3 regions of the Paenarthrobacter sp. FR1 genome follow, and region 3 is predicted to be linked to each of the others. Evidence: predicted binding sites of a transcription regulator. Region 3 holds the regulator's gene; each other region holds the start of a gene.
The links. The regulator HrcA, encoded in region 3, represses chaperone genes, less so after heat shock. The targets are predictions, from matches to a motif close to TTNGCACTCGNNNNNNNCGAGTGCNAA.
Positions count from the first base shown of each region.

Region 1: ACR30Z_RS02170 (FmdB family zinc ribbon protein) is a predicted target of HrcA. The motif match lies at 7,057-7,083, and genes of this name have one in related genera.
Region 2: groES (co-chaperone GroES) is a predicted target of HrcA. The motif match lies at 7,424-7,450, and genes of this name have one in related genera.

Region 1 covers NZ_JBPFSF010000001.1:461,475-471,852, reverse strand. The annotation lists gene guaA (glutamine-hydrolyzing GMP synthase) at 1-1,493, shown strand, start outside; gene ACR30Z_RS02180 (AAA family ATPase) at 1,656-5,822, shown strand; gene cpaB (Flp pilus assembly protein CpaB) at 5,846-6,655, opposite strand; gene ACR30Z_RS02170 (FmdB family zinc ribbon protein) at 6,724-6,996, opposite strand; gene ACR30Z_RS02165 (5-formyltetrahydrofolate cyclo-ligase) at 7,142-7,756, opposite strand; gene galU (UTP--glucose-1-phosphate uridylyltransferase GalU) at 7,887-8,792, shown strand; gene ACR30Z_RS02155 (GNAT family N-acetyltransferase) at 8,799-9,410, shown strand; gene ACR30Z_RS02150 (hypothetical protein) at 9,556-10,378, shown strand, end outside.
Region 2 covers NZ_JBPFSF010000001.1:491,223-501,600, reverse strand. The annotation lists gene tsaB (tRNA (adenosine(37)-N6)-threonylcarbamoyltransferase complex dimerization subunit type 1 TsaB) at 1-557, shown strand, start outside; gene rimI (ribosomal protein S18-alanine N-acetyltransferase) at 571-1,074, shown strand; gene tsaD (tRNA (adenosine(37)-N6)-threonylcarbamoyltransferase complex transferase subunit TsaD) at 1,071-2,207, shown strand; gene ACR30Z_RS02305 (glutamate--cysteine ligase) at 2,238-3,389, opposite strand; gene ACR30Z_RS02300 (GTP-binding protein) at 3,572-4,720, shown strand; gene ykgO (type B 50S ribosomal protein L36) at 4,759-4,881, shown strand; gene ACR30Z_RS02290 (shikimate 5-dehydrogenase) at 4,907-5,719, shown strand; gene ACR30Z_RS02285 (THUMP-like domain-containing protein) at 5,734-6,969, opposite strand; gene ACR30Z_RS02280 (hypothetical protein) at 7,037-7,399, shown strand; gene groES (co-chaperone GroES) at 7,592-7,888, shown strand; gene groL (chaperonin GroEL) at 7,974-9,587, shown strand; gene ACR30Z_RS02265 (LuxR C-terminal-related transcriptional regulator) at 9,759-10,378, shown strand, end outside.
Region 3 covers NZ_JBPFSF010000006.1:110,199-119,628, reverse strand. The annotation lists gene lepA (translation elongation factor 4) at 1-1,259, shown strand, start outside; gene hemW (radical SAM family heme chaperone HemW) at 1,260-2,489, shown strand; gene ACR30Z_RS13365 (DUF4870 domain-containing protein) at 2,514-2,927, opposite strand; gene ACR30Z_RS13360 (DUF3097 family protein) at 3,050-3,901, opposite strand; gene hrcA (heat-inducible transcriptional repressor HrcA) at 4,118-5,125, shown strand; gene dnaJ (molecular chaperone DnaJ) at 5,176-6,303, shown strand; gene ACR30Z_RS13345 (16S rRNA (uracil(1498)-N(3))-methyltransferase) at 6,306-7,079, shown strand; gene ACR30Z_RS13340 (GerMN domain-containing protein) at 7,113-8,150, opposite strand; gene ACR30Z_RS13335 (PhoH family protein) at 8,414-9,430, shown strand, end outside.

The sequences.
Region 1 (10,378 bases), on a different contig from region 3:
AAGCGAATGTGTATTCGGAAATTGTTCCGCATACCTTCACCACCGAGCAGCTTCTGGCCAAGAACCCGGCAGCCATCATCCTCTCCGGTGGCCCCTCGAGCGTTTACGCCGAGGGAGCCCCGAGCGTCGGCGCTGACCTTTTCGAAGCCGGAGTGCCGGTCTTCGGTATCTGCTACGGCTTCCAGGCCATGGCCAACGCCCTGGGCGGCAAGGTGGCCCAGACGGGTCTCCGGGAGTACGGCGCCACCGAAGCACTCGTCGTAGGCGATGCCCGCTCCATCCTGGACGGCGTCCCTTCATCCCAGAACACCTGGATGAGCCACGGCGACTCCGTCCACGAGGCCCCTGAGGGCTTCGAAGTCCTGGCCTCGACGGCCGGCGCACCGGTGGCCGCCTTCGCCAACGACGAGAAGCGACTTTACGGCGTGCAGTGGCACCCCGAGGTCAAGCACTCCGTCCACGGCCAGCACGTCCTGGAGAACTTCCTGTTCAAGGGTGCGGGCCTGAGCCCCAACTGGACCACGGGCAACATCCTCGAAGAGCAGGTGGATCGTATCCGCCAGCAGATCGGCGATTCCAAGGTCATCTGTGGCCTGTCCGGCGGCGTCGACTCCGCTGTCGCAGCTGCACTTGTCCAGCGGGCCGTGGGGGACCAGCTGACCTGTGTGTTTGTGGACCACGGACTCCTGCGTGAAGGCGAAGCCGAGCAGGTCGAACGCGACTTCGTGGCAGCCACGGGCGTCAACCTGTATGTTGCCAACGAGCAGGAGCGCTTCCAGTCTGCGCTTGCCGGTGTCAGCGATCCCGAAACCAAGCGCAAGATCATTGGTCGCGAATTCATTCGTGCCTTCGAGGAAGCGGAGCGGGCCATCATCGCCCAGGCCGCTGCCGAAGGCGAGAAGATCAAGTTCCTGGTCCAAGGCACGCTGTACCCGGATGTTGTCGAATCCGGTGGGGGCGAAGGCGCTGCCAACATCAAGAGCCACCACAACGTGGGTGGGCTCCCGGAGGATCTGCAGTTCGAACTCGTCGAGCCGCTGCGTGCCCTGTTCAAGGACGAGGTGCGTGCCGTTGGTGCCCAGCTCGGGCTGCCACAGGAAATCGTCGGCCGCCAGCCGTTCCCGGGTCCCGGCTTGGGAATCCGGATCGTCGGTGAAGTGACCAAGGAACGTTTGGACCTGCTGCGCAAGGCTGACGCCATTGCCAGGGCGGAACTGACCGCCGCAGGCCTGGACAACGACGTCTGGCAGATGCCGGTGGTCCTCTTGGCCGATGTCCGCAGCGTTGGTGTCCAAGGCGACGGCCGTACGTATGGCCACCCGATCGTGTTGCGTCCGGTGTCTTCCGAGGACGCCATGACGGCTGACTGGTCGCGGTTGCCGTATGACCTCTTGGCCCGGATCTCCAACCGCATCACCAATGAGGTGGACGGCGTAAACCGCGTGGTGCTGGATGTCACCAGCAAGCCACCGGGAACCATCGAGTGGGAATAGCATTGTGAGTGGCCGGCTTCCTTCGGGAGGCCGGCCACTGTGCTTGAATCGGGAGTGCCGATGACCCGCGAATCGGCAGGCACCTGTGAAATGACGGCGAATTTCGCGTCGGAACAGCGTTGCGGAGCGGGCTGACCGGGTATTCCCGCTACCCTCGAAAGTATGCCGGTATGGTCCAAGGCGTCTAAAGCTAGTACAGAAAAGAAGGCAGAAGTTGTGTCAGTAGGTCAAGGCCACGAAGAGGGCTCCGAAGAGCTCCGGAAATGGCTGTCTGGTCTCAAGCCCGTCACCGGGGCGGACACGATGCTGCGTTTCGTCAAGACGCCGGAAGGCGCTATAGATCTTAGTAACGCACACCCTTCCGGGCTGGCGCAGTTACTGGCGGGCCGGCGAACACGCCTGTCCACCCTGATCAGGGACAGGCAACAATATCTGGTGGCTGCGCGGGCAGCGCGCAACATCCGATCCAAGATCTTCGAGCTCAGCAACGATCGCGGTATCGAAGCCGGGTATTTGTCAGCCGGAACGGTGGTGTGGACATCGGCTGTAGGCGGCAAGCCGCAGCGCGTCTCGGCACCCGTCATGCTGACCTCCATCGTGCTCACCGTTAGGCCGGGCGAAGACGACTTCGAACTTCAGCTCACCGAGCAAGCCCGCATGAACCCGGCCTTGGTGCGCCATTTGAAAACTGTCCACGGCATCGTCTTCGACGTCAACGCCGTAGCCCGCATGGCCTACAACACGGCCAGGCTCGATCCCCAACCGGTCCTGGACCGGTTGTCCACACTGGTTCAGCCCATTCACGGCGCCGAGGTGGAGTTCAACCTGCTGGTCACCACTCTGGCCGACCTTTCGGGGAATCTGGACGATCCCTGGATCAACACCAACAACCCAGTCGTTGCCGCGCTCGCTACGGCAGCCAATGGCGGCGACATTGAACCGGAGTCCATCAAAGCCGGCAGGTTCTCCAGCCTGGACCAAAGGGACCCGGCTGATGAACTTCTCTTGCTTGATGCAGACACGGACCAGCAGTACGTGGTGGATGCCGTTCGCGCCGGGGACTCCCTGGTGGTCAGCACCCCTCCGGGAAGCGGGCAGACACAGACGGCCATCAACGCCATCGGCGCCCTGGTCAGCGAAGGCAAGTCCGTGCTGGTGGTGGGGGACAGGCAGTCCAGCCTCGCCGGTCTCTCCGCCCACCTGGAATCGCTTGGCCTGGATTCGATGCTTTTCCGTCCCGGCAACGGCACCACGCCGCAGCAGCTCAAGGGCCAACTGGTCCGGGCCATCATGCGCAACGAGAAAGCCCTTGAACCACAACTGGGCAATCTCCACCAGACCCTGACCGGACACCGTCACGCCCTCATGGACCACGTCGCCTCGTTGCACAACGTCCGTGAGCGGTGGGGGTGCTCGCCGTATCAGGCGATGCAGTCGCTTGCAGAGCTGACGTCCATTCACCCCGCGCCATCAACCACTGTTCGTTTGAAGCGCAGCGTCCTGGACAACATCAAGGACCGTGAGGAGCTGGCTGGGCGCCTGCGTCGGGCTGCCGAACTGGGCAGCTTCAGCAGGGCTTCCACCTCAAGCCCCTGGTACGGCGCCCGCCTGGTTACCCGCAAGGAGACCGAGGAAGCGCAACAGCTTGCACGCCTGGCCGAGGAGAAGCTCCCCGTCCTGCGGGACCGTATGAAGCAGGTTTCCGATCACGCGGAGATCAGGCTGGGAGAAACACTCAGTGAGTGGGGTGCCCAGCTGGAATTGCTGATCGCCGTGCGGGAGAGCTTGGATAAGTTCACGCCCGACATCTTCGACCGGCCGGTCCACGACCTCATTTCCGCTACAGCCAGCTCTGCCTGGCGGCGTGAGCGCAACCTGGAGATGCCATCCATGCAGCGTTCAAGGCTGCGGAGGGTGGCGAAGGAATATGTGCGGCCCGGCGTTCACATCGCAGACCTTCACAGCTCCCTGGTCCTGGTCCAGGAGCAGCGTGCCCTGTGGGCGGGCTACGCCACCACGCAACGCCATCCTGCAGTGCCTTCCGGGCTTGCGGATCTTGGATCTTTGTACCGGGAACTTGATGGTGAATTGCGCCGCCTCGGTGAGGCCCTGAAGCACACATCTGCTGGAGGGTCCCTCCACGAAGTGCCCTACCTGGAGCTCATGGAGCGGTTGGAACGGCTTGTCGCGGATACCGCCACGTTGGAGACGCTTCCCGAGCGCACGCTCTTGATCGAGGAAATGCGCGAGCATGGCCTTGGCGAATTGCTTGCCGACCTCGCCGCGCGAGAAGTACCCGCCTCGTCGGTGGCCGCCGAGCTGGACCTGGCGTGGTGGCAGTCCGCGCTGGAGGCCATGATCAGTGGTGATGATTACCTCGCTATGTCCGACGGCGACTCCCTGCGTCGACTTGAGGCCGAGTACCGCCTTGCGGATCAGGCCCACATCGCCAGTGGCGCTGCCCGGCTTCGGTGGCAGTTGGCCCAGAAGTGGCGCCAGGGGATCCTGGAACATCCACGGCAGGCCGAGCTGCTTCGTGCGTTGCTGAAGGATGGACGGGTCACCTTGCCGGCCCTGAGCGCACAAGCTCCGGACTTGGTGCCGTTGCTGGTCCCGGTGTGGTCGGTCAGCCCGTACCTGCTCACCGGCGTACTTCCTGCAGAGCAGAAGTTTGACGCCGTAGTGATCATCGACGCCGAATCCACGTCCCTGCAGGCCGTTCTCCCCGCCATTGCCCGGGCGCAACAGGTGGTTGCCTTCGGTGATGCGAAGATCGCCAACGCGCGGACGTTCAGTGTGGCAGTGGAACCGCCGGTTGCCGGCGTGGCCAACCACGAGAATGTGGACAGTGCATTCAAGGCGCTGGCCAGGGTTTTGCCTACCTGGCAGCTGAACTGGGTGTACCGCGCGGTGGATGAGGACTTGATCCTTCAGCTAAGCAAGAACTACTACGACGGCGGCCTCCGCCGGCTGCCCGATGGCAACTCGGTCACGGGGCTGGATCGCTCAATCCATGTGGAGTACATTCCCGACGGAACCGGACTCCCCGGGGCTGACCATGAGGGTGTGGAGTCCGTCACCGCCGAAGTCAACCGCGTAGTGGACCTTGTCTTCGAACACGCCAGGCTCAGGCCCCGCACGTCCTTGGCTGTAGTGACGGCCAGCCTGCGTCACGCCGCACGGATCGGCGAGGCCATCAGGCTGCAGTTGCCTAACCATTCTTTGCTGTCTGCTTTCTTTGGCGCCGGTCCTGAGTCCTTCCGGGTGGTGGACCTTGAGCGCGCCCAGGGCCTTGTGCGGGACCACGTTATTTTCTCGTTGGGGTACGGCCGGACTCCGCATGGCCGCGCGCTTCATTCCTTCGGTCCGCTGTCCGTGGAAGGCGGGCGGAACCGCTTCGCCCTGGCGATGACCCGCGCCCGCCGTTCCATGCACGTCCTGAGCTGCTTCCGGCCTGAGGACCTGGATCTTGACCGCCTTGCCCACGGTGCGGTGGACTTCTACGAACTGCTGGACCGGGAGCTCTCCGGAAACAGTAACCTCGGAACACCTGCGTCCCGTGCCGTCGCCAGTGAGCAGGCCCTGGGGGAGGACCCCCTGGTAGCTGACTTGGGGGAACGCCTGCGCGCCCGGGGTGCCCGTGTCTGGCACCTCTACGATGGCGTGTTGGACATCGCGGCGGCGGCTGACCCTGTGCACACGATTGGCAGGGAGGGCGCTGAGATCCCTACGCCGGTTGCCATCGAGTCCGATGGCACCGAACGCTACAGGCGCATGAGTGTCCGCGAACGCAGCCGGTTGCGGCCGCAACTGCTGGAGCGCATGGGGTGGCGATACATGTCGCTGTGGACCATTGAGGTCTTCACTGACCCGTCCTCCTGCGCTGATCGGATAGGTTCTTACCTGGGGCTCGAGAACCACATTCCGCAGCCTGCGGCCTCGCCTCAGCATGGCTTCCTGGACATGGATGTTGAACAATTGAATCTGGACCATGCGCAGCCAACGTTCGGCCGGAGTTCGGCCCGACGGGCGGACGGCGAATCCAGTAACGCTGCCGGCGACGACTCCGACGTCGCTGAGGACAAGAAGGAAGCACCAATGACGGCACGGGGAACAGAGGCAGAAGACAGTTCCGTGGAAGAATCCGGCGAATCACTCAGCAGCATAGAAAGCGACGCTGCAGACGCGAAGGGAGCAGGGGTGAAGCCCAGCTCCGGCGGTATTCTTCCCACCAAGGCTGCCGAAGACGACCCTCGTCGATGGGGCGACGAGGCAGGCTACGACCATGAGCAGTGGCTGAAGGAGCAAAAGCCCCCGCACTGGGGCTGAATGGCTCCCGGTTGCTGATCTGGTCATTGCTGGTTCACCAACACAAAGAAAAGCTTGCCCTGCGTTGACGCGCCGGCAAGCTTTTCTGCTTGTTGGGGATCGGCCGCCACCACAACCAGCCCGTCGGTGTCGCTCGTTCCGAGCCATTCCCCAGTCTTCCCGCCTTGGGATGAGGTCCACAGCACCGGAACAGGGCCGGCCAGCACTTGGCTCTGCCTGGACTCGTCATAGGAGCCTGCCGCAGTGAGGACCACAGTCACCAGCTGGCCGGGGGAGAGTAGCTGGATGGATGAAGGATCGGCCATACGAAGCGGCACAGCTGCAGTGCCCACAGGTGCTCCGGTGAGGAGCCCCGGTCCCAGAAGGTTGGACTCGGCAGGGGCTTGGCCCTTGCCGAGGGGCGACGCGAGTTGACGGCCAACCAGGGCCTCAGCATCCACCAGTGTGCCGGAGATGGCGAGGTCAGGTGGCATGGACGCGCGGGTGAAATCGGACGCGGTGAGGACGGCACCCGTAGGAAGGTCGCGTGCTGCGACAAGGACGCTGACTCGCTGCTCGGACGCTGGAGTCAGTTGCTGTACGACGATGCCGGCGGCCACACACAGTAAGAGGGCAACCGTGAGACGACGGTTGCGTCCGATCCAGGACGTCCATCTGCGTCGGAAGCCTCGCCGGTGACCACTGCCCCGCGCCTGATTGCGGGTGCCCCCGGCGACGTTACTGCCGGGGGAAACGGAGCGATGGGCTTGGGATCGGCGGACCCTGGGCCGGGCGGCGGAGGCCGCTGAGCGTTCGGAGCGGGCCAGAAGCGTGCTTGGTGAGGTGTGTGGCATGCGGCCACGTTAGCCAGCAGTCCTGGCCCCCAGACAGCGCCCCGGAGGCCTATGTGGAAAAAGTCAGGTTAGCTGGCCGCGGCCGCAGCTGCGGGGGCGGCCGCCGGGGCAGAGGACGTGGCTGCAGGGGCTGCCGGGGCAGCGGAAACCGTGCTGCCTTTGGCATCACGGGAGTCAGTGCGGTAGAAGCCCGAGCCCTTGAAGACAACGCCAACGCTGTTGAACTTCTTGCGAAGCGCGCCCTTGCATTCGGGGCACTCCGTCAGGGAGCTGTCAGAGAAGGACTGGACGATGTCAAAGGCATGGTCACAGTCTTTGCAGGCGTATGCGTATGTGGGCACTGAGTTCCTCCTTCAGGACAAGGTTCAGGTCCTGTGCAGCAGTGCCGGAGATAATCCGCATTAGCAGTCGCAGGGCCTGAGTGCCAATTCTATCATCCGGCCAGCTGGCCTGTGCCAGTGGATGTGCCGGAACTCACCAAGGTCGTCACACTGTCCCGGCGGTGTCGTCCAGCCGGACGACACCGGAGGGTGTCAGGACTTCCCGCACAGGGCGATCAAAGGCTTCGGCGGGAATGGAACCAGAAGGCAACAGATCGTCGTCGTACACCACAGCGATGGTGGGCGGCCTCTGGCCGGAAGCGTCGAGGCCCTGGAGGAGCCGGTCGTAGTAGCCGCCACCTTGGCCGATCCGATTACCGTCCCTGTCCACCGCTGTTGCCGGCATGAAAATGCCCGCAATCCCGGCTATCACGGAGCTTTCCAGTCGTTCGCCTTCGGGTTCATCGATCGGAGCATAAGCTGACCGCACGAACAGTGTGGCGGGTGTCCAATACACCCAACTCAACTGCCTGCCCGGCTCGCAGACCGGGAGGAGTACGCGGTGGCCGGCCTTGTGGAGCGCCTCGATGAGCGGCAGCGTGGGCGGCTCGAAAGCCACCCCGACATAGACCGCATAAGTGGCTGCCGGGCCGGGGGAGATTGTCTCCGCCCACGCCACGCCGTGCTGCGCGATCGCCTCGCCCGCGGCCAGGATTTGTTCGGGTGCGAGGGTCCGCCGCTGGAGGCGCCGGCTACTGCGGATGTCTTCCTTCGTTGCCATGTGTATCCGATCCTGAAGCTCGCGTGATGCCGGTCGAACAGCGGGGGCTGTCCGTAGTGGAAACTAAAATGCGCTTCCCGGCGCGGCGAGGGTTTAGCCGTTGATGTGTTCCTTCCGTTAGATTAGTCCGGTGACTCTCGATAACAATGCTGTCCGTAAGGCCGTCATCCCCGCAGCGGGTCTTGGTACCAGGTTCCTCCCTGCAACAAAGGCGATGCCGAAGGAAATGCTGCCCGTGGTTGACAAGCCAGCCATCCAGTACGTCGTCGAAGAAGCGGTCAAGGTGGGTCTGCACGACGTCCTGATGATCACAGGACGCAGCAAGCGCGCCCTGGAAGATCACTTTGACCGTGTCCCGGCCCTGGAAGCGACGCTGGCGGAAAAGGGCGATACCGCCAAGCTTGAGGCCATCCAATCCGCCACCAACCTCGGCGACATCCACTACGTTCGCCAGGGCGACCCTAACGGCCTCGGCCACGCTGTCCTTCGTGCAAAGCAGCACGTCGGCTACGAGCCGTTCGCCGTTCTGCTCGGTGATGACCTGATCGATGCCCGCGAAGACCTGCTGAGCGAAATGATCGCCGTCCAGCAGAAGACCGGCGGTTCAGTGGTTGCCCTCATCGAGGTGGAGCCTTCCAAGATCAGCGCTTACGGCTGCGCCGACGTCGAGGACATCGGTGAAGAGGGCCACGTGCGCATCAAGCAGCTCGTGGAGAAGCCGTCTCCGGAAGAAGCTCCGTCGAACCTCGCCGTGATCGGCCGCTACGTGCTGCACCCGGCCGTATTCGATGTCCTGGAGAAGACGGCCCCCGGACGTGGTGGCGAGATCCAGCTGACGGACGCCCTCGAAGTGCTCGCTGCAGGCGAAGGTGAGGGCTACGGCGTGTACGGCGTGGTCTTCCGCGGCCGCCGCTACGACACCGGTGACAAGCTCAGCTACCTTAAGGCCTGCATCGAGCTCGCCTGCGAACGCGAGGACCTCGGTCCCGAGCTGCGCGAGTGGTTGCCGACCTTCACTGCCGCACTTCCCAAGTAACACCGCATGTACGGCTCTGCGATCTGGCCGGTGACGCTGGAAAGCGGAGACCTGATTCTGCGGCCCATCCGATACCGCGACAAGCGGGAGTGGTCCGAAGTCCGTTCGCGGAACAGTGAGTGGCTGGCGCCGTGGGAGGCGTCCAACCCGGCCCCGGGTGGACGCCTGCCCAGTTACCGCCAGATGGTGGCGTCCCTGAATGATCAGGCCCGTCAGGCGACGGCGCTGCCCTTCCTCATTGTTGAGCGCACGCCCGGCTTCCGGGAGCCGAGGATCGTGGGGCAACTGACGGTGTCATCCATTGTGTGGGGCTCGGCCATGATGGCCACACTGGGCTATTGGGTTGATAAAGAACGAGCCGGGCACGGTATCGCTCCGACGGCGGTTGCGATGGCAACCGATCACTGCTTCAGGGTGTTGGGGCTTCACCGGATGGAAATCAACATCAGGCCGGAGAATGCACCCAGCCTGCGGGTGGTGGAGAAGCTTGGATTCCGCGATGAGGGCTACCGCGAAAGGTACCTGCACATCAATGGCGAGTGGGCTGATCACCGTTCCTTCGCGCTCACGTCCGACGAAGTCCCGGAGGGACTCCTGCGCCGGTGGCTCAGAGGATAAACGGGCAGGTCATGGGCCTTTTTGGCCGTATCTCCAGTCATTTGCGGACTCGACCACGACACACCGGTCGCAATGCCGCCACCCCCGGTGATTTGCTTCTACGGTTTTGAATGTGGACTTCCCTCTCAGCAGCTCAGTGATACTTGTGGTCACTGTTGCGCTGTGGATGGTTTGGGTGGCGCCTTACGTTTTGCGGAACAGGCGGCAACAAGTCCAAGCGGCCGCTGTCCCAGCAGAGGCATTTGATGATGAACCAGACGACGCGCAGGCAGGGGTGGTACTGACTTTGGCACCTCAGCAGGAGAAACCGATGGAGACCATGCACAGCAAAGCACAGGCGTCGCCCCAGGAATCCCGCACGGCTGAGTCGTCTGCTCGAAAAGCTCCGGTCACTCCCTTCACCATCCGCTATGCACGGTGCACGTTGGCGTTGGCCGGCCTCGCGCTGCTGCTGACCGCAGTGATTTCCGGCGTTCTCCGTATCTTTGGAACCGGATCCGTGTGGTTGCCGTTGGTATCACTCATCGGTGCGGTAGTGGCCGTCGTCGTCCTGCGAAGGCTCGCCCTCAGGGATCTCCGCGAACGCCGTGCCCGCCGGGCCGCACAGGCCTCACCTATTCCTACGCCTGCGCGCTATTTGCCGAAGGACCAGCCTGTCGAATCGAAGGACACGCCGGTCTTCGATGCCGAAGCCAGCAGCCGCGAGGCTGCCCGTCTGTCCGCCGTGGAACTTCGCCAGGCCGCATTGGCTGTCGCTGTTGCCGCTGGCGACGAATCCGCTCAGGCCGCCGAGGGCGTCAAGGGCGCAAGCTGGGAGCCGGTGGCGGTTCCCAAGCCCACGTATGTTGATGCGGCCAAGGCGCCCAGGCCCGCTCCCGAACCCTTGGATCTTCCCGAGGCGCCCAAGCCCGTTGGCAAGCCCGTCCTGAAGCAGGCTGGCGAGCAGCCAGTCGCGTCAACGGTGGCAG
Region 2 (10,378 bases), on a different contig from region 3:
AAGTCCTTGCCCCGGGCATTGAGAAGTTGCTGGCTGGCGCCGGTTTCACTGGAGCGGACGTCGACGCGATCGTCACCGGAGTGGGTCCGGGTCCGTTCACCGGACTCCGCTCGGGTATCGCAACTGCCCGCACGTTGGCGTTCGTCTGGAACAAGCCGCTGTACGGACTGATGAGCCTGGATGCCATCGCCCTTGAGGTGGCCGAGTCCACCGCCGCCGCCCCCGAGTTCCTGGTGGCCACTGACGCCCGACGCAAGGAGGTCTACTGGGCGCGATACACCCTGAAGGGCGGCCAGTTGCCGGAACTCGTGGATGGACCGCACGTCGGCTTCGCCTCCGAACTGCCGGACTTGCCGGTGTTCGGCGCAGGTGCAGGCTTGTACGCCGACGTCCTCAGGGCGAATGAAGATTTCGCCACCACCCAACCGGATGCCGCTTCCTTGGGCCAGTTCGCCTTGGCCCGTCTTGCGTCGGGACAGGCGCTGCTGGATTCCACCCCCTTGTACCTGCGGGAATCCGACGCCCAGGTCCCTGGACCCAGGAAGCGTGCACTGTGATGGGACGGAAACTGTGAAATTGTCACCCAAGCTGGAACTCGCCGGGGTTTCCCTGCGCGACATGACCGAAGCCGACATCCCAGCCGTAGAGGCTTTGGAGCGCCGTTTGTTCCCTGTGGACGCCTGGCCCTTGCAGATGTTCTTCGATGAACTGGCCCAGCCCGAAACCCGCCGTTACGTGGTGGCCGAGGCCGCAGGGGAGATCGTCGCTTATGCGGGATTGATGTGCATCGAGCCCATCGCGGACGTCCAGACGATCGCCGTCGTGCCTGAATTCGAAGGCAGGGGCATCGGCTCCGCTGTCTTGGCGGAACTCATCGATGAGGCGCGGCGGCGACGCGCAGCAGATGTGTTGCTGGAAGTGCGGGCGGACAACCCCCGCGCCCAGCAGCTCTACGTGCGGTTCGGCTTCGAGCAGATCCACATCCGCCCCCGCTATTACCGCGACGGCACCGATGCCTTGATCATGAGGCTGACCTTGAACGAACAACACCCATCCGAAGGAGCCCCAGCGTGAGCGGCCTCAATCGACAGCAGCCGCTGGTGCTCGGCATCGAGTCGTCCTGTGACGAGACCGGTGTGGGGATAGTGCGCGGGACAGCCTTGCTGACCAACACGGTGTCCTCCTCCATGGACGAGCACGTGCGTTTTGGCGGCGTCATTCCGGAGATCGCTTCACGGGCACACCTGGACGCTTTCGTGCCCACGTTGCAGGAGTCGCTGCACGAGGCCGGGGTTACCTTGGACGAGATCGACGCCATCGCCGTGACGTCCGGCCCGGGCCTCGCCGGGGCGCTCATGGTAGGCGTGTGCGCTGCAAAGGCCTTGGCTGTGGCCACGGGCAAGCCGCTCTACGCGATCAACCATCTGGTGGCGCACGTCGGCGTTGGCCTGCTGGATGAAAGGCGGACCCCGGACGGAAAGCCCGACGCCGGTGCTGCCGCCGGCTTGGGTGCTGGAAAGTTGCCTGAGAACCTCGGGGCGTTGTTGGTCTCGGGCGGGCACACGGAAATCCTGCGGATCCAAAGCATCACGGACGATGTCGAACTGCTGGGCTCCACCATCGACGACGCTGCAGGCGAGGCCTACGACAAAGTGGCGCGCATCCTGGGTTTGGGTTATCCGGGTGGTCCCGCGATCGACAAACTGGCTCGCCAGGGCAATCCAAAATCCATTCGCTTCCCGCGGGGCCTCACGCAACCCAAATACATGGGGACAGCCGAGGACAAAGGTCCGCACCGCTATGACTGGTCGTTCAGTGGTCTGAAAACTGCCGTGGCGCGCTGCGTTGAACAGTTCGAAGCCCGCGGCGAGGACGTGCCCGTGGCAGACATCGCCGCGGCTTTCCAGGAGGCAGTGGTGGACGTGATCAGTTCCAAGGCCGTTTTGGCCTGCAAGGAACACGGCATCACGGACGTCTTGCTCGGTGGGGGCGTGGCAGCGAATTCGCGGCTGCGGGAGTTGACCGGGCAGCGCTGTGCTTCTGCCGGAATCAAGCTTCACGTTCCACCGCTGGATCTTTGCACGGACAACGGCGCCATGGTTGCGGCGCTCGGCGCCCAGCTGATCATGGCGGGCATCGGTCCCAGCGGCATTGGCTTCGCGCCGGATTCCTCCATGCCCGTCACCACGGTGTCAGTGCCGGCCTAGGCTTCGCCCGGGCCGGCGCGCAGGGGTTGGCTAGGCGTCAGGACCCTTGCGCATCTGCTGCACAAGGTCCATCACCACGGCCTGCAGGTCGCCGTCGTGCTCTGCTGCCACTCGCCGCTGCCGCTGGTAGCTGGCCCCGCGTTCGATGATCTTGAGGACATCGGCCAACTCTTCTGAACACCCCAGCTTGGCGGCTACAGGTTCCAGCCGAGCAACGGTTTCCGTGAGGTGTTCAGTGACCAGCTGTTCGTTGCCTTCGGCATCCAGGATGATGATGGCTTCCATGCCGTAGCGTGCCGCGCGCCATTTGTTCTCCTGCACATGCCATGGCGGCATGGTGGGGATGGTGCCACCGGCGTCGAGGATGGAAGAGAACTCGTCCACCAGGCACTGGGTCAGGGCAGCTATGGCGCCCACTTCCTCAAGGGTGGCCAAGCCGTCGCAGATCCGCATCTCGATGGTGCCCAGGTTGGAAACAGGCCGGATATCCCAGCGGATTTCTGACGTGGCGTCAATGACACCTGTGGTGAACATGTCCTGGACGTAGGACTCGTATGCCTCCCAGGTTTCGAACTGGAACGGGAGTCCGGCAGTAGGCAGTTGTTGGAACATCAGTGCACGCTGTGACGCGTAGCCGGTTTCCTCGCCTGCCCAGAACGGGCTGGACGCTGACAGCGCCTGGAAGTGCGGGAAATAGTTGACCAAGCCGTCAAGGATCGGGAGGACCTTGTCCCGGCGATCGATGCCCACATGGACGTGAACCCCGTAGATCACCATTTGGCGTCCCCACCATTGGGTCCGCTCTATCAGCTTGGCGTAGCGCTCTTTGTCCGTGACGGGCTGGAGCAGGGGAGGGCTGAACGGGTGGCTGCCTGCACAGAAAACTTCGACGCCCATGGAGTCGGTGACTTCGCGGACGGCGGCAAGGGAGCGGCTGAGGTCCTCTTTGGCGTCCTTGACCGTTTCGCAGATTCCGGTGACCAGTTCCACGGTGTTGAGGAGCAGTTCGCGTTTGATGTGGGGGTGCTCATCGTCCTCATTGAGGTCGGGGTGGTTTGCCGCTACGCCTTTCAGGACGTCGTTCGCGACGGATACCAATTCCCCTGTGCGTGCATTGACGAGCGCCAACTCCCATTCCACACCCAGTGTCGATTGCCTGGATGGCGCAAAATCAATCTGCACGTAGTCCCCTCATGGTGTACTTTCCGGCCTGATGTTGTTTCAGCCGGACACGGTTCCCCGCTGCGGGGCCGCCAGCGGTCGGATCAAGTCTAATGCAGCCGGAACGCCCGCGATGGCGGCACGGAAACACCTGCAATGAGCCGTAATTTGCTAATGAGAACTGTTCGCATTAGAGTCGAGTCATGCACCTCACAGTCGTCAGTTCCCTGGACAGCCAATGCCGTGAGGCAGCCACCGACAGGCTTGGCCGAACCCACACGAATTCGGTAGTGGTCCTCCATGACCTTCTGGATGGTTCGTTGGTCCTGCGGCGCGTATACCGGGGCGGCCAATTGTTCGAGCGCGAATCGACCCTGCTGGAACATGGCTGCCTCAGCTGCACCGTTCGGCTGGATGTGGTCCCGACGGCGGAGCGCCTCGCCGCGTGCGGTTTCGACCACATAGTCCTCGGACTGCCGCCAGGCGTGGCGGCAGGGATGGCTGTGGCGGAGCTGCGCCGCGGCCTCAGCCGCCCGGCGGTGGTGGATAACGCGGTGCTGGCCCTTGATCCCGCTGAGTTGGATGATCAGATTTGGGACCGGCACACCTTGTTTGAGTCCGGCTTTACTTCCATGCCCCAGGATGAGCGGACCAGCGGCGAGTTCCTGATCGGGGAGTTCGGGCAGGTGGACACCGTGATGGTGCACCCGGGTTTGGGCGCCGTGTTGGCGGGGGACCCTCGCGAAGGCTCGCAAAAGTGGTTGACGGGGGTGGAATTGCTGGGCGAATTGGCGCCCCATGCAGCCGTCGTCGGGGCAGCCGACGATTTCCAGCCAGGGTGCTTCGACGACGCCGAAGCAGCGGCCCGCAACCGGCCCGGCGTCGTGCGGGTGCCCGCGAACGATACAGCGGGTTCCTTCCGGACCGTGCTGCACAGGGCCGCCCGGCCGCTTCACCCGGGACGCTTCCGTGAGGCGTTGCCACACCTGGCTGTAGGCACGCACTGGCTGCGGGGCAGGCTTTGGATCGCGTCCGCTCCCACCAAGCGGATAGCCGTCCAAGGCATTGGTCCCCGTGTCTGGCTCGAAAGCACCGGGAGCTGGATGGCCGATTCCGCGGAGGCGGCAATTGCGGATACCGGCGCGGCGGGAAAGGGAGACGTCGACGCCTTCCTCGACTGGCACCCAAGCCATGGTGACCGGGGGACAGTGCTCGCCGTCACCGGGCGCACCGAGGACATCGACCCTGATGAGATCCGCGAACTCCTGGAAGGCTGCCAACTCACTGAGGCCGAGATGGCCATGGACTCCGGCGTCTGGGACGACCCCCTGGAACTCAGCGACGCACTCTAGGCCACACCACCAACACCATCAACACAAGGAGAAACACCATGAAGGTCAGGAACTCGCTGCGAGCCCTCAAGAAGATTCCGGGAGCTCAGATCGTCCGGAGGCGTGGACGTACGTTCGTCATCAACAAGAACAACCCGCGGATGAAGGCGCGGCAGGGCTAGGCACAGCCCGTTGTTTAATGGGGGAATGCCAATCCTGAACAAAGACATGTCACTGTGCATTTCGCTCGCGGCCCGGCCCAGCAACATCGGGACCAGGTTCCACAACTATCTGTACGATCTGCTCGGCTTGAACTTTGTCTACAAGGCCTTCGCCCCCGCGGACATCACCCTTGCGGTGGCGGGCATCCGCGGCCTCCCGATCCGGGGTGCCGCGGTGTCCATGCCCTACAAGGAAGCGGTGATCCCGCTGGTTGACGTCATGGATCCGTCGGCCAAGGCCATCGATTCGGTGAACACCATCGTGAACAACGACGGCGTCCTCACCGCTTACAACACCGATTACATCGCCATTGCCCGCCTCCTGCAGGACCACGAAGTCCCCAGCGGCCACACCGTCCTGCTCCGCGGCGCCGGGGGAATGGCAAAAGCTGTTGCAGCCGCCCTGAGGGACGCCGGTTTTACTGCCGTCACCGTCGTGGCCCGCAACGAAACCACCGGCCGTGCGCTCGCCGACCTCTACGGCTTCGATTGGCAGGACGACGTCAACGGAGCCACCGCGGACCTGATCATCAACGTCACCCCGCTGGGCATGGCAGGCGCAGATGAAACCGCCCAGTCCTTTGACGATGCCACCATCGCTGCCGCGCAGGTGGTGTTCGATGTGGTGGCCCTTCCCTCCGAAACGCCCCTCATCACCGCCGCTCGCGCTGCGGGCAAGCCGGTCATCACCGGGGCCGAGGTCATCGCCATCCAGGCAGAAGAACAGTTCGTCCTCTACACCGGCGTGCGCCCGACGCCGGGGCAGGTTCGGGAAGCATCGGAATTCTCCCGACGCTGACCGCATAACGCCCCCTATGCCTGGGCAGTCACCGGTTCCACCACAACAGCCACTCTTTCCTCGCCGATCCTGGTGAGGACCAGGGTGGCTGTTTTCGCGTCCTTGGATTTGATGGGCTTTGCCGGCAGAAGCTGCTTCCGCAATTCCTCGGGTGTCACTGCCGTGCCGCGCTTCTTGATATCCAGTACGGTGATGCCGTTCGATTTCACCCAGGCCTTGAGGGCCTTGACGTTGTAGGGCATGACCTCCAGCACCTTGTAGGCGCGGGCAAAGGGGGTGTCGTGGAGTTCCGGGGCACAGATATAGGCAATGTGTTCATCCACCAAATGCCCGCCCAGCCGTTCGGCGACGTCTGCCACGAGTCCGGCGCGGATCACCGCACCATCCGGTTCGTACAAGAAACCTTCAACAGGCCCGACGGCGGCTACCGGACCGCCGTCGAAATCCTCACCGCTGGTGATTTCGGCGGCGCCCTGGCTGCCAATCAGCAGTGCGGCACGTCGGATTCCGGGACGTGCCACGGCGTTGAACCACAGCGTGACTTCCGTGACGTCACCGCCCACCGAAACCCACTGTGCCTCGCACCCCTTGGGCACGGAGTCGTGGGGCATGCCTGGGCCCATCTTCACGCCCACTGCGCGCCCGGTCGCCGCCAGGTTCTCAACGAAGGACAGGGGAGGGGAAAACGCTTCAGGATCCCAGATCCTTTTGGTCCCGGACGAGGATGTTGTCCGCCGGGCGGGGTCCAACCACACGCCGTCGATCCCGTCCAGTTCCACCGAGGTGGCATCCGAGTGAACCACGGTGGCGTGCGGGAAGGGTATGAGGTTGATGGTGGCGCAAGCTGCGGTGGTTTCATCCATCTCCACCGCCGTCACCGCAATGTCCATGGAAGCCATCGCCAGGGAGTCGGCGCCAAGGCCGCAACCGAGGTCGGCAACGTGGACGATGCCGGCCTTGGCGAAGCGCTCGGCGTGGCGGGCCGCCACGTTCAGGCGGGTGGCCTGCTCCAGCCCCGCCTGCGTGAACAGCATCTGCCGGGCAAACTCACCGAACTTGGCCTCGGCGCGGGTCCGCAAGCGTGATTGGGTCAGGACGGCGGCCACGAGTTCCGGGGAGTGGCCCGCCTTCCGGAGCTCTGCGTTGACGCTGAAAGCGTCGGCCTCCCGGTACGGCCCCAGCGAGGCAAGAAGTTCCCATCCTTCAGTGGTCAGCAAGGGCGCGATCTGTTCCTGCGGTGCGTGAGGCATGGAATCAAGCCTAACGTCGCGGGATATGACAACGTGACCGGCGAATCAGCCGGATAGGGTTGTTTTCATGGAAGACAACGCAGCTCCACAGCCCTCCGCCTTGACCAAGTATGCCCGCCCGGCCCTCATCGTCGGCGCTGTGATCGCCGTAGTCTGCATCGCCTTGTTGATCATCATTTTCGCGCTGGACTCCTTCAATGCAGCCGCCTACTCAGTCTCGGGCAAGAGCGTGAACGATGCCACCGACGAAGCGCGGGAGATTCGCGAGCTCTATAGTGGGGCCCGTATCGGTGGGATTATCGCCCTGGTGGCCTCCGGCGTCGTAGCTGTTGCCGCCGCCGTGGTGCTGTATCTCAACCGCGGCGCGTCCCCGATCGACGAGGACGACGACGGCGAGGACTACGATCTGGACGACCTCACGGGCCGCTGAGCGGCGTTCACCCATGACGAAATGCTGGCACTCACCTTGACCGAGTGCTAACGGCTTACATAGAGTCTTGTTAGCACTCTCCTTGGGAGGGTGCTAACCACGCCAAGCGTTCACCGGCACCGCGACGACGGTTGTACGCCTCGGCACCCTAGTTCTTAGTCCATGAATCAGCTCATGAAAAGGAGAGTCCGAGTGTCGGTCTCGATTAAGCCTCTTGAGGATCGTATTGTTGTTCGCCCGCTCGAAGCAGAGCAGACCACGGCTTCCGGCCTGGTAATTCCGGACTCCGCGCAGGAGAAGCCGCAGGAAGGCGAAGTTGTTGCAATCGGCCCCGGCCGCTTCGATGACAACGGCAACCGCGTACCGGTTGACGTAGCTGTTGGCGACGTCGTCATCTACTCCAAGTACGGTGGAACCGAAGTCAAGACCGGCGGCAACGAGTACCTCGTTCTGTCCGCCCGCGACGTCCTTGCGATCGTCGTAAAGTAACTTCCTGGAGCCCCGCACCGCCGCCGCGTTGGAATCATTCCGACCCGTCAGCGGTGCGGGTTTTCTGTCTTGAAAGGACACAACCATGGCAAAGCAGCTTGCTTTTAACGATGCTGCCCGCCGGTCTCTCGAGGCCGGTATCGACAAGCTCGCCAACACTGTCAAGGTGACGCTTGGCCCGCGCGGCCGCAACGTCGTGCTGGACAAGAAGTGGGGCGCTCCCACGATCACCAACGACGGCGTCACCATCGCCCGCGAAGTCGAGCTTGACGACCCCTACGAGAACCTTGGTGCCCAGCTGGCCAAGGAAGTAGCCACCAAGACCAACGACGTCGCCGGCGACGGCACCACCACGGCAACCGTGCTGGCACAGGCCCTGGTCAAGGAAGGCCTGCGCAACGTTGCTGCCGGCGCCGCTCCGGGCGAGATCAAGCGTGGCATCGAGGTTTCCGTTGAAGCCGTCGCAGCCCGCCTCCTGGAGAACGCACGCGAAGTCGAAGGCACCCAGGTTGCCAGCGTCGCCGCCATCTCCGCGCAGAGCGACGAAGTTGGCGAACTGCTGGCCGAAGCGTTCGGCAAGGTTGGCAAGGATGGTGTCATCACCATCGAAGAGTCCTCCACCACGCAGACTGAGCTGGTCCTCACCGAAGGCATGCAGTTCGACAAGGGCTACCTGTCCCCGTACTTCGTCACCGACGCAGAACGCCAGGAAGCCGTCCTCGAAGACGCCCTCATCCTGATCAACCAGGGCAAGATTTCCTCACTGCAGGACTTCCTGCCGCTGCTGGAAAAGGCGCTGCAGGCCAACAAGCCGCTCTTCATCATTGCTGAAGACATCGAAGGCGAAGCCCTGTCCACGCTGATCGTCAACCGCATCCGCGGCACGCTCAACGTCGTTGCCGTCAAGGCTCCGGGCTTCGGCGACCGCCGCAAGGCCATGCTCCAGGACATCGCCACCCTCACGGGCGCACAGGTTGTCTCCCCGGACCTGGGCCTGACCTTGGACAGCGTTGGCCTCGAGGTGCTCGGTACCGCGCGCCGCATCACGGTCACCAAGGACAACACCACCATCGTTGATGGCGCCGGTACGGCCCAGGATGTTGCCGACCGCGTCGCACAGCTGCGTGCTGAGCTCACCCGGACGGACTCCGACTGGGACAAGGAAAAGCTGCAGGAACGCCTGGCCAAGCTGGCCGGTGGCATTGGCGTGATCAAGGTTGGCGCAGCCACCGAGGTTGAGCTGAAGGAAAAGAAGCACCGCATCGAGGACGCTGTTTCCTCCACGCGTGCAGCCCTCGAAGAAGGCATCGTTTCCGGTGGCGGTTCCGCCCTCATCCACGCCCTCAAGGCACTGGACGAGTCACCCGCCGTCAAGGCCCTGGAAGGTGACGCCGCAGCAGCTGTAGGCATCGTCCGCCGCGCCCTGGTCCAGCCGCTGCGCTGGATCGCCCAGAACGCCGGCTTCGACGGCTTCGTAGTGGTGGCGAAGGTTTCCGAGCTGGAAGCCAACCACGGCTTCAACGCCAAGTCCGGCGAGTACGAGGACCTGATTGCCGCCGGCGTGATCGACCCCGTCAAGGTCACCCGTTCCGCACTCCGCAACGCCGCTTCCATCGCTGCCTTGGTTCTCACCACCGAGACCCTGGTTGCCGAGAAGCCGGCCGAGGAAGAAGACGCACACGCAGGCCACCAGCACTAACAGCCTGTTCCAAGGAAACCCCGGTCACGTCCCCGTGGCCGGGGTTTCTGCTGTCTCCAGCCCTGCGCGAGGCGGCTATTGTCGGCGTACGACGGCGGCGGTACCCTGACGCTATAACGGCGGCTTGGGTGCGCCAACCGGGTGTTCCCGGTCGCGGGATGAGTCACGATGATGCCGGTCACTACCTTGGACCTCGGACGCTCGGCGTTCTCCGAGCATCGCTGGAGCGATGCTCTTGATTGCCTCGCCCGGGCGGATGCCGAGGGCGGCCTGCCTCCCCAGGACATTGAGTTGGTGGCGTCCGTGGCCATGCTCCTGGGGAAGGAATCCGAGGGCGTTGCCTACCTGACGCGGGCCCACGACGAGTACGTGACCGTGGGGGACATTCCGGGAGCGGCCCGCTGCGCCGCATGGCTGGTGCTGTATCTCATGAACCTCGGAGAACCGGCACGGGGTTCGGGATGGTTGTCCCGCGCCAAGCATCTGGTGGAGGGCTTGGCTGAGCCCACGGAAGCTGAGGGCTACCTCCTGATCCCGTCCGCATTGGGAGCGCTCTACGGAGGGAACCCGGAAACCAGCAACGAGCTTTTCAGCCGTGCCCTGGGAATGGGACAACGGTTCCACGACCGCGACCTGACGGCCCTGGGACAGTTGGGCGTTGGGACGGCCCGGATCTCTTTGGGTTTCCCGGATGAAGGCCTCGAGTTCCTGGACGAGGTGATGGTATCGGTGACGGCAGGGGAAGTCTCGCCCATCCCTTCGGGAATCATCTATTGCGCCGTGATCGGCAG
Region 3 (9,430 bases):
GCGATCCTGATGCTCCGGCCCGCGCCATGATTTTCGATTCGGTCTATGACACCTATCGCGGCGTGGTTACTTACGTCCGTGTGGTGGACGGCATGCTCCACCCGCGCGAACGCATCCAGATGATGTCCACCAGGGCAACGCACGAGCTCCTCGAAATCGGTGTGAGCTCCCCGGAGCCAACACCCTCGAAGGGCCTCGGCGTGGGCGAAGTGGGCTACCTGATCACCGGTGTGAAAGATGTCCGCCAGTCCAAGGTCGGCGACACCGTCACCAACCTGGCCAAACCGGCGTCGGAATCCCTCAGTGGCTACGCAGATGCCAAGCCGATGGTCTTCTCCGGCCTGTACCCCCTGGATGGCACGGACTATCCCGTCCTTCGCGATGCGCTCGAAAAGCTGATGCTCAACGACGCCGCCCTGGTGTACGAGCCCGAGACGTCAGCTGCACTGGGCTTCGGCTTCCGTGTGGGCTTCCTTGGGCTTCTGCACCTCGAAATCACCCGTGAGCGACTCGAACGTGAGTACAACCTGGACCTCATCTCCACCGCTCCCAACGTGGAGTACGAGGTGACCCTCGAGGACAAGAAGGTCATTCACGTCACCAACCCCAGCGAGTACCCCACGGGCAAAATCTCCGAGGTTCGTGAGCCTATGGTCTCCGCCACCATCCTCGCGCCCAACGAGTTTGTTGGGTCCATCATGGAGCTCTGCCAGAGCCGCCGCGGCCAGATGCGCGGCATGGACTACTTGTCCGAGGACCGCGTTGAACTCCGTTACTGGATCCCGCTGGCCGAAATTGTCTTCGACTTCTTCGACCTCCTGAAGTCCAAGACGCGTGGCTACGCCTCGCTGGACTGGAAGGCCGACGGCGAGCAGGTCGCCGACCTGGTCAAGGTCGACATCCTCCTGCAGGGCGAACAAGTGGATGCTTTCAGCGCCATCACACACCGCGACAAGGCTTACGCCTACGGTGTGATGATGACCGGTAAGCTTCGCGAGCTCATCCCCAGGCAGCAGTTCGAGGTGCCCATCCAGGCTGCCATTGGATCACGCATTATTGCCCGCGAAAGCATCCGCGCCATCCGTAAGGACGTTCTTGCCAAGTGCTACGGCGGTGACATCACCCGTAAGCGCAAACTGCTGGAAAAGCAGAAGGAAGGCAAGAAGCGCATGAAGATGGTGGGTCGCGTGGAAGTGCCGCAGGAAGCATTCATCGCAGCCCTGACCACTGACGAGTCCAAGGACAAGGCCAAGAAGTAGATGCCCAGCGTCCTACCTTTGGGCGATCCGGCACCTGCGGATGGCATACTGCCTCCGCAGGTGTTGGCCGGCGTCGAGCACCGCAAGTTCGGGCTCTACGTCCATATCCCGTTTTGCGCCGTCCGATGCGGCTACTGCGATTTCAACACCTACACGGCCACGGAACTCGGTGGCGGTGCCTCGCAGGATGCCTACGCTTCCACGGCTATTTCCGAACTTGACTTCGCGGCTGGGGCCCTTGATGCCTCGGGCCTGCCGCGGCGGCCTCTCGGTACCGTTTTCTTCGGTGGTGGGACTCCCACGCTCCTCCCAGCCGAGGATTTGGCCCGGATCTTGCGTGCCGCCGTCGGGCAGTGGGGGCTTGAACCCGGCGCCGAGGTGACTACCGAGGCCAACCCTGATTCCGTAACCCCTGAGTCCCTGAAGGTGCTGGCTGACGCCGGCTTCACCAGGGTCTCGTTTGGCATGCAGTCTGCCGTGCCGCATGTCCTGAAGGTGCTGGACCGCACCCATACCCCCAGTCGTGTGCCGCTCGTTGTGCAGTGGGCGCGTGAGGCCGGCCTCGCGGTCAGCCTGGACCTGATCTACGGTACGCCCGGGGAATCCATGGCGGATTGGCAATTGTCGCTTGAGACGGCTTTGTCTTACCAACCCGATCACATCAGCGCCTACGCGCTGATCGTGGAGGACGGCACTAAACTTGCTGCCCAGATCCGCCGCGGTGAAGTGCCGGGAATTGACGACGACGACCATGCCGCCAAGTACGAACTGGCCGACGCAATGATCTCAGAAGCGGGTTTGAGCTGGTACGAGGTCAGCAACTGGTCCAGGTCGCCCGAACAAGCGTGCCGGCACAATCTGGCCTACTGGCGTGGCGATGACTGGTGGGGGATTGGCCCCGGCGCCCATTCGCACGTTGGAGGCGTTCGTTGGTGGAATGTTAAGCACCCCACTGCCTACGCGGGACGGTTGGCTTCAGGAAGTTCGCCGGCCGCAGGCCGGGAAAACCTCGATGCCGATACCCGGGAAGTCGAGCGCATCATGTTGGAGGCGCGGCTGGGGACAGGTCTTGCCGTAGATGCCTTGGACACGATTGGGCGGCACGCGATGGCAGGGCTGATCGCCGATGAACTGGTGGACCCGGTTCAAGCCTTCAGGGGCCGTCTGGTGCTCACCTTGAAGGGGCGATTGCTGGCCGACGCAGTGGTCCGCCGAATCCTGCCCGAATAGCGCCGTCCGTCGGCGCCGGGGACACTACTTGATCCAGCGCAGGTTGAGCTTGTAACGGTGCGGTTGTCCGTGGTTAACCCGGATTCCGGCCGAGACGGAGAAGCACGTCAGTGCAACCCAGATGGCGGTGGCGATCACAGCAAAGACATTGCCCACTACGGGCAGCAGCACCAGGATGTTCGCCAGAACGGCGGCAATGGTGGGCGGCAGGGTGAAGTTCAGCGCTTCCTTGGATTCCTGGGCCGTGAACGGTCCGCGGTCCCTGAAGATCAAGTAGATGAGCAGCGACGGCAGGCAGCCCAGAATTCCGCCGAAGTGCGCCAGCGTAGCCCACTGCCTGTCCTCACTGGCTGTCAGCGGGAGTGCGTTGGCAGGCGCGCCATGGTACTGGGGCCGGCCTGCGGCGCTGCCCGGTTCTTCAGGAGCGTTCTCTGCCACGGTGTCTTCCCTTTGCTGTTAAAAGATGCTGCGGTGTTGCTGTCCCAGAATACCGGCACCAACGTGCTTCCCGGGACCAACGCCCCGATGGCACGCCAGCGCGGTTCCCGGCGGGCGTTGCTTCAGGGGACGGTGAGGAAGTCGATGACTTCCTCTACGCGGCCCAGCAATGATGCCTCAAGGTCGGCATAGCTGCGCACTGCACCGAGGAGCCTTTGCCAGCCCAGGCCAACATCCTCGGCGGTCGCGTGCGGCCAGCCGAACGCGCTAAGAATCCCGGTCTTCCAGTCAATGCCTCGCGGGACCGTTGGCCATTGCTCGATGCCCAGGACCTTGGGCCTGATTGCCTGCCAGACGTCCACGTAAGGGTGGCCCACGATCAAGACGTTCCCCACGGCGCCGGGGACTGTCATGGCCTCGGCCGCGATGCGTGACTCCTTGGAGCCCGTCACGAGGTGATCCACCAGGATGCCGAGCCGACGGTCCGGTCCCGGACTGAAATCGGCGATGGCTGACTTGAGGTCGTCCACGCCATGCAAGGGTTCCACGACGATTCCCTCTACACGCAGATCGTCACCCCAGACTTTTTCGACGAGTTCGGCGTCGTGCTTGCCTTCCACCCAAATGCGGCTGGCCTTGGCCACCTGGGCGCGGCTGCCTTGCACTTTCACGGAGCCCGAGGCCGTTCGTCCGGCAGGAAGTGCTGACGCGGGAGGGCGCGCGGCAGGCGGAAGCAGACGGATGGCCTGGCCCTCCAGCAGGAAGCCAAATCCGAGCTGGAACGACTTCGTCTTCCCTCGTCGGTCCTCAAGGGACACGATGTGCATTCCGCCGGACTTTTCCACGCGGGTGACTTCGCCGACCCAGCCCGACTGGACATCTTCGAGGACCATACCGCGCTGGACGGCCACCTCGGGCAGTTGGCGTTTGGCAGGAGCGGACAAATCCTGCGGGCCCCAGTTGTCGAAAGCCAAGGAGTTCCTACCTTTGTGCTGGAAGTCAGAACCGGCCGCAGTCGCTACCGGGCCCATGCGCTCATATGTGCCGTGGGCGGTTTCAATGCTAGCAACGGGGTAGCTCATACTAGACTTGTTAGCACTTGGGCATGTTGAGTGCTAACAGCGGTGGTCCGATTCGAGATCCCGCGTGACCGGTCGCAGGGACCACGGCAGTCGTCAGGAGGTGGAGCAATGAGTGAGCCACGCAAATTGGAAGTGCTGCGTGCCATCGTTGAAGACTACGTGCATTCCCGGGAGCCTGTTGGATCCAAGGCCCTCGTCGAACGGCACCATCTGGGCGTTTCCAGCGCCACCATCCGCAACGATATGGCAGTCCTGGAAGAAGAAGGCTTGATTGCGGCCCCGCACACCAGTGCGGGACGCATTCCCACGGACAAGGGCTACCGGCTGTTCGTCGACCGGATCTCGCAAGTGAAGCCGCTCTCTGCCGCCGAGCGTCGGGCCATCCACTCGCTTCTTGAGGGCCCTGATGACATCGACGACATTCTGGAGCGCACGGTAAGGCTCCTGTCGCAACTGACCAACCAGGTCGCCGTCGTGCAGTATCCGCACTCCAACCGAGCGCTGGTACGCCACGTGGAGTTCGTCCTCCTTGCCCCCAAGCAAGTACTTGTTGTCCTCATTGCGGACACCGGGAGCGTCGGCCAAAAGGTCATCGACGCGGGCTCGGATGTGGGCAACGAGGCCTTGATGCTTCTTCGCTCGCGTTTCCTCGGCAGCATCGCCGGCACGCAACTGGCCCTGTTGCCGCAGGTGCTGCCCTCTGTGGTTGCACTGTGCCCACCCGAGCTTCGCAGCTTGGCGCAAACGTTGGCGCAGGGGCTTCAGGCGCTGAGTGACACCAGCCGCGAGGAACGCATCCTGATGGCAGGCACTGCGAACCTCGCCCGCTCAAACGTGGATTTCCCGTTGAGCATCGGGCCGGTTCTGGAAGCCCTCGAGGAACAAGTTGTCATGCTCCGGTTGTTGTCCGATATGGGGGATGATCCCCGCGGTGTGACCGTGAGCATTGGCCGCGAGAACCCCTACGACGGTTTGGCAGAGGCCTCCGTTGTGGCCACCGGTTATGGCTCAGGTGCCAAGGTGGGCATCCTGGGCCCCACGCGAATGGATTATCCCACCACCATGGCCGCAGTTCGTGCCGTGGCCCGTTACCTTTCACGCATTCTCGGCGGCTGACCGCCGACCCGAGGAAACATCCGCAGTACAACAAGGAAGAGATACCGACTTTGAGCAGCCACTATGACGTTTTGGGAGTCTCGCCGGAAGCCACCGGGGAAGAGATCAAAAAGGCGTACCGCAAGTTGGCGCGGAAACTCCACCCGGACGTAAACCCGGGCGAAGATGTCGCGGAGCAATTCAAGGCCGTGACCCATGCTTACGAGGTTTTGTCGGACCCCCAGAAGCGCCGCGTCTACGATGCCACCGGCAATGAGAACGGCACCGACAACGGGTTCGGTGGCGGATACTCCGGCCAGGGCTTCGCATTCCAGGACATCTTCGACACCTTCTTTGGCGGGGGCGGCGGCCATGGCGGGCCGGCCTCGCGTGTTCGTCGCGGCCAGGATGCACTCATCAGCGTCCGCATCGATCTCAAGGATGCTGTATTCGGCGTCAACAAGAAGCTTGAAGTGGACACCGCGGTTATCTGCCCCACGTGTGACGGAAGCTGCTGCCGGCCAGGTACCCATCCGGAACGCTGCGACATTTGCGGTGGCAGCGGTCAGGTCCAGCGTGCCGTTCGGTCCATCCTCGGCCAGGTCATGACCACCGCTCCCTGTGGTTCGTGTGAAGGCTTCGGCACCGTCATCAAGGATCCCTGCAACGAGTGCAGCGGACAGGGCCGCATCCGCAGCCGCCGTTCCCTCACCATCAAGGTTCCGGCCGGCGTCGCAACGGGCACGCGTATCCAGTTGTCCGGACAAGGCGAAGCAGGGCCGGCCGGTGGACCTGCCGGCGACCTCTACGTGGAGATCCGCGTCAACAACGACTCCATGTACATGCGTGAGGGCGACGACCTCCACGCCACCCTCAGTGTGCCTATGACGGCCGCCGCCCTGGGAACGGAACTCCAGCTGGAAACCTTCGATGGCGCCCAGGACATCGATGTGAAGGCCGGCACCCAGTCCGGCGAGATCATCACGCTCAAGGGGTTGGGTGTCACCCACCTCCGCGGCTACGGTCGAGGCGACCTCAAGGTGCACCTGCACGTGGAAACGCCCACTAAGTTGGACCCCGCCCAGGAAGAGCTTTTGCAGCAGCTTGCCAAGCTTCGCGGGGAGCAGTTCACGGAAGGGAAGCTTGTAGCGAGCGGCGGCATGTTCGCCAAGCTGCGGGACAAGCTCGGTAACCTGTAGCGGTGAGCAATCCCGTTTTCTTCACCGCGGCCGGGAGCCTCGCCCACGTGGACCCGGGTTCCACGTTCGTCTTGGACGGCCCTGAAGCCCGCCATGCCGTGACGGTCAGGCGCCTGGCCGTGGGGGAGCCGGTGGATATTGCCGATGGTGCCGGGGCCCGGCTAACCGGCACTGTCGCCGAGGCAGGGTCCAGCACCTTGACGGTGACGGCATCGGACGTGGTGTTCGAGGAGCAACCTGAAGTCCGCCTGGTTCTGGTCCAAGCCCTGGCCAAGGGCGATCGCGACGAACTCGCCATCGAGACAGCCACGGAACTGGGAATTGATGCCGTTGTTCCGTGGCAGTCGGAACGCGCGATTGTGCGGTGGAAAGGTGATCGAGCCGCCAAGGCGCATGCCAAGTGGCAGTCCGTGGTCACTGCCGCAGCCAAGCAGGCGCGCAGGGCATGGATTCCTGAGGTGAGGCCCATGCTGGACACCGGCGCCCTGGCAAAAGCCGTCGCCGCTGCTGACTTGGCCGTCATCCTGCATGAGGATGCCAAGAATCCATTGCGAACTGTCCTGACGGCGTCGGAAGCGTTGCGTGGAGCCAGTGTCGGGTCTTCACGCGAGGTACTCCTGATCGTTGGACCGGAAGGCGGAATCTCACCACGAGAGGTGACACGGCTCAGCGACGCCGGTGCCGTCACGGCACTGTTGGGCAACCATGTCCTGCGGTCGTCGACGGCAGGACCCGCCGCCGTCGTGCTTGCCAGCGATGTTCTGGGGCGTTGGTGACCTGCGCCGCGGCGCCCACCAGGCCCTCGGCGCCTAGCCGACGCTGAACAAGCGGGTGTCCGTACTCGTTTCGATGGTGTTGCCGGCATCATCAACCTGCGAGACCCGAAGTTCGTACTTGCCGGCCTTCAAAGTGGCGCCGAAGGCAAAGAGGCCATACTGTCCGGGTTCGCCCGTTGCCTTGGTCTGGCCCGTGAGAAGGCTGGTCTTCTCACCCTTGCCGTTGTCCTGGAGGATTTGCCAATCGATTGGCCGTGAACTGTCGGTGCTGCGGCCGTTGAACTTGACCAAGCCCGTGGGCATGGAGGTGTCTTCCTGGGGATCTATGATCCAGAGTGGGGCCACCAGCGACGCATCGCGCGCCAGGGGCTCACCCAGCTGCACCTGTCCGAACGCCATGTAGTCCTTATGCCCGTCAACCAGGATGACCACCTGGATCTGCTGGCCGGAGTTGATGAGTCCCGAGGATGAGGCGGCCGCGGTGGCCGTGTACACGAGCTGTTGGACCGCACGTTGGGCCATGCCGGCGTCGAGGTTCGAGTTGAAGGCGTCGCGGGAAATATCGACCGTGATGACGTTCTTTCCCGAGATGGAACTCGCGAGGCTGCTCGGTTCCTGCCAGGGGGTAAAGAAGTCATGGTCCAAGGGCTTTTGAGCCATCATGATCCGCAATGCCGTGGTCACCGGGTTTCCGTCGCCGGAAATGTCCCTGAACTCGCGGTAGAGGTAGACCTCTTCCTTACTGCGTCCGATCCAATAAACCGGAATCTTGGTGGACGCCTGTGTCGTCTCCAACGGCGCATTGCTCGCCGGCGCCTCCTGGACCGTCAGCGATGGCGAGCTGGGGGTCGCTTGGCTGCCGTTGCCATTGGCGATGCAGCCTGTCAGCAGCAAGACGGCAAGCATCGCCGGCGCGGCAATGGCGGACTTGGTCCGCTTGCGTGCGCCGTTTCCGTTGCTTGCTGGCTCCGTGATGGGGTTTTCCTGTCCTGCCTTGGATGGTCGGCAGCCGCTGCCGCAGGGGCCGGGCTGCGGGGTGCTGATTCCACCCGCTATGCCAGCTTGGCACATCGTCGACGGCGGTCGGCCGGGATAGTGCGGACTGCAGCCAACTGAAACATGATTGATACCCGCTTGATGCAGAGTTGAGACAATATGTCGGCATTCCGCCGAAGGCCTTGAGGGGGCGCGCGATTGGGGGTTCATGGCGGGCCGCGCTGGCGTAGGATTGAAGACATTCCGGCATCAAGGCTGGCGCTCGTAGGCGGCCAGAATGTCGAATCGATGGGGTAAATACGACCAACCGGAGGAGATCAGGCCCTTAGGCCAGCACTATGAGTGAATCTTTGAACGGGCGGCTCAGGACCGGAAACGGCAACCAGCCACCCACTGAGTTCCCGCATTCGTTACCGGGCACGCGCACGGAAGTTGTCACGTTCGATAACTCCGAGCAGATGGTTCACTCGCTGGGCAGCCATGACGAAGCCCTGCGGTTCATTGAGGAACAGTTCCAGGACGTCAATTTCCATGTCCGGGGCAATGAGCTCTCAATGACAGGCCCTTCAGCCGTCATCTCACGCATCATGCGTCTCCTTGAGGAAGTGCGCGGGCTCGTGGCCAAGGGAACCGTGGTTACACCTGACGTCCTCCAGCAGCTCGTCTCGCTGTTGAAGAGCCAGTCGGTGCAGAGCCCCGCAGATGTCCTGACACACAACATTCTGTCCAGCAGGGGCAGAACCATCCGGCCCAAGACGCTGAACCAGAAGAACTATGTGGATGCCATTGATGACAACACGGTGATCTTTGGAATCGGCCCTGCAGGTACGGGAAAGACTTACCTTGCCATGGCCAAGGCCGTGCAGGCACTCCAGCTGAAGGAGGTCAGCCGGATCATTCTGACGCGTCCGGCCGTGGAAGCGGGTGAACGGCTGGGCTTCCTCCCCGGAACGTTGAGCGACAAGATCGATCCCTATCTTCGGCCGCTCTACGATGCCTTGCACGACATGATGGATCCGGAATCGATCCCGAGGCTGATGGCCGCAGGGACCATTGAGGTCGCACCATTGGCCTACATGCGCGGACGCACGCTGAACGACGCCTTCATCATCCTCGACGAAGCTCAAAACACCACGCCGGAACAGATGAAGATGTTCCTCACCCGGCTCGGTTTCGGTTCAAAAATGGTGGTCACCGGCGATGTCACCCAGATCGACCTGCCCTTTGGCGCCACGTCCGGATTGCGGATTGTCCGCGAAATCCTCTCGGGAATTGATGACGTCAATTTCTCCATCCTCGATGCCGCTGACGTCGTCCGCCATCGCTTGGTGGCCGATATCGTCTCCGCGTACAGC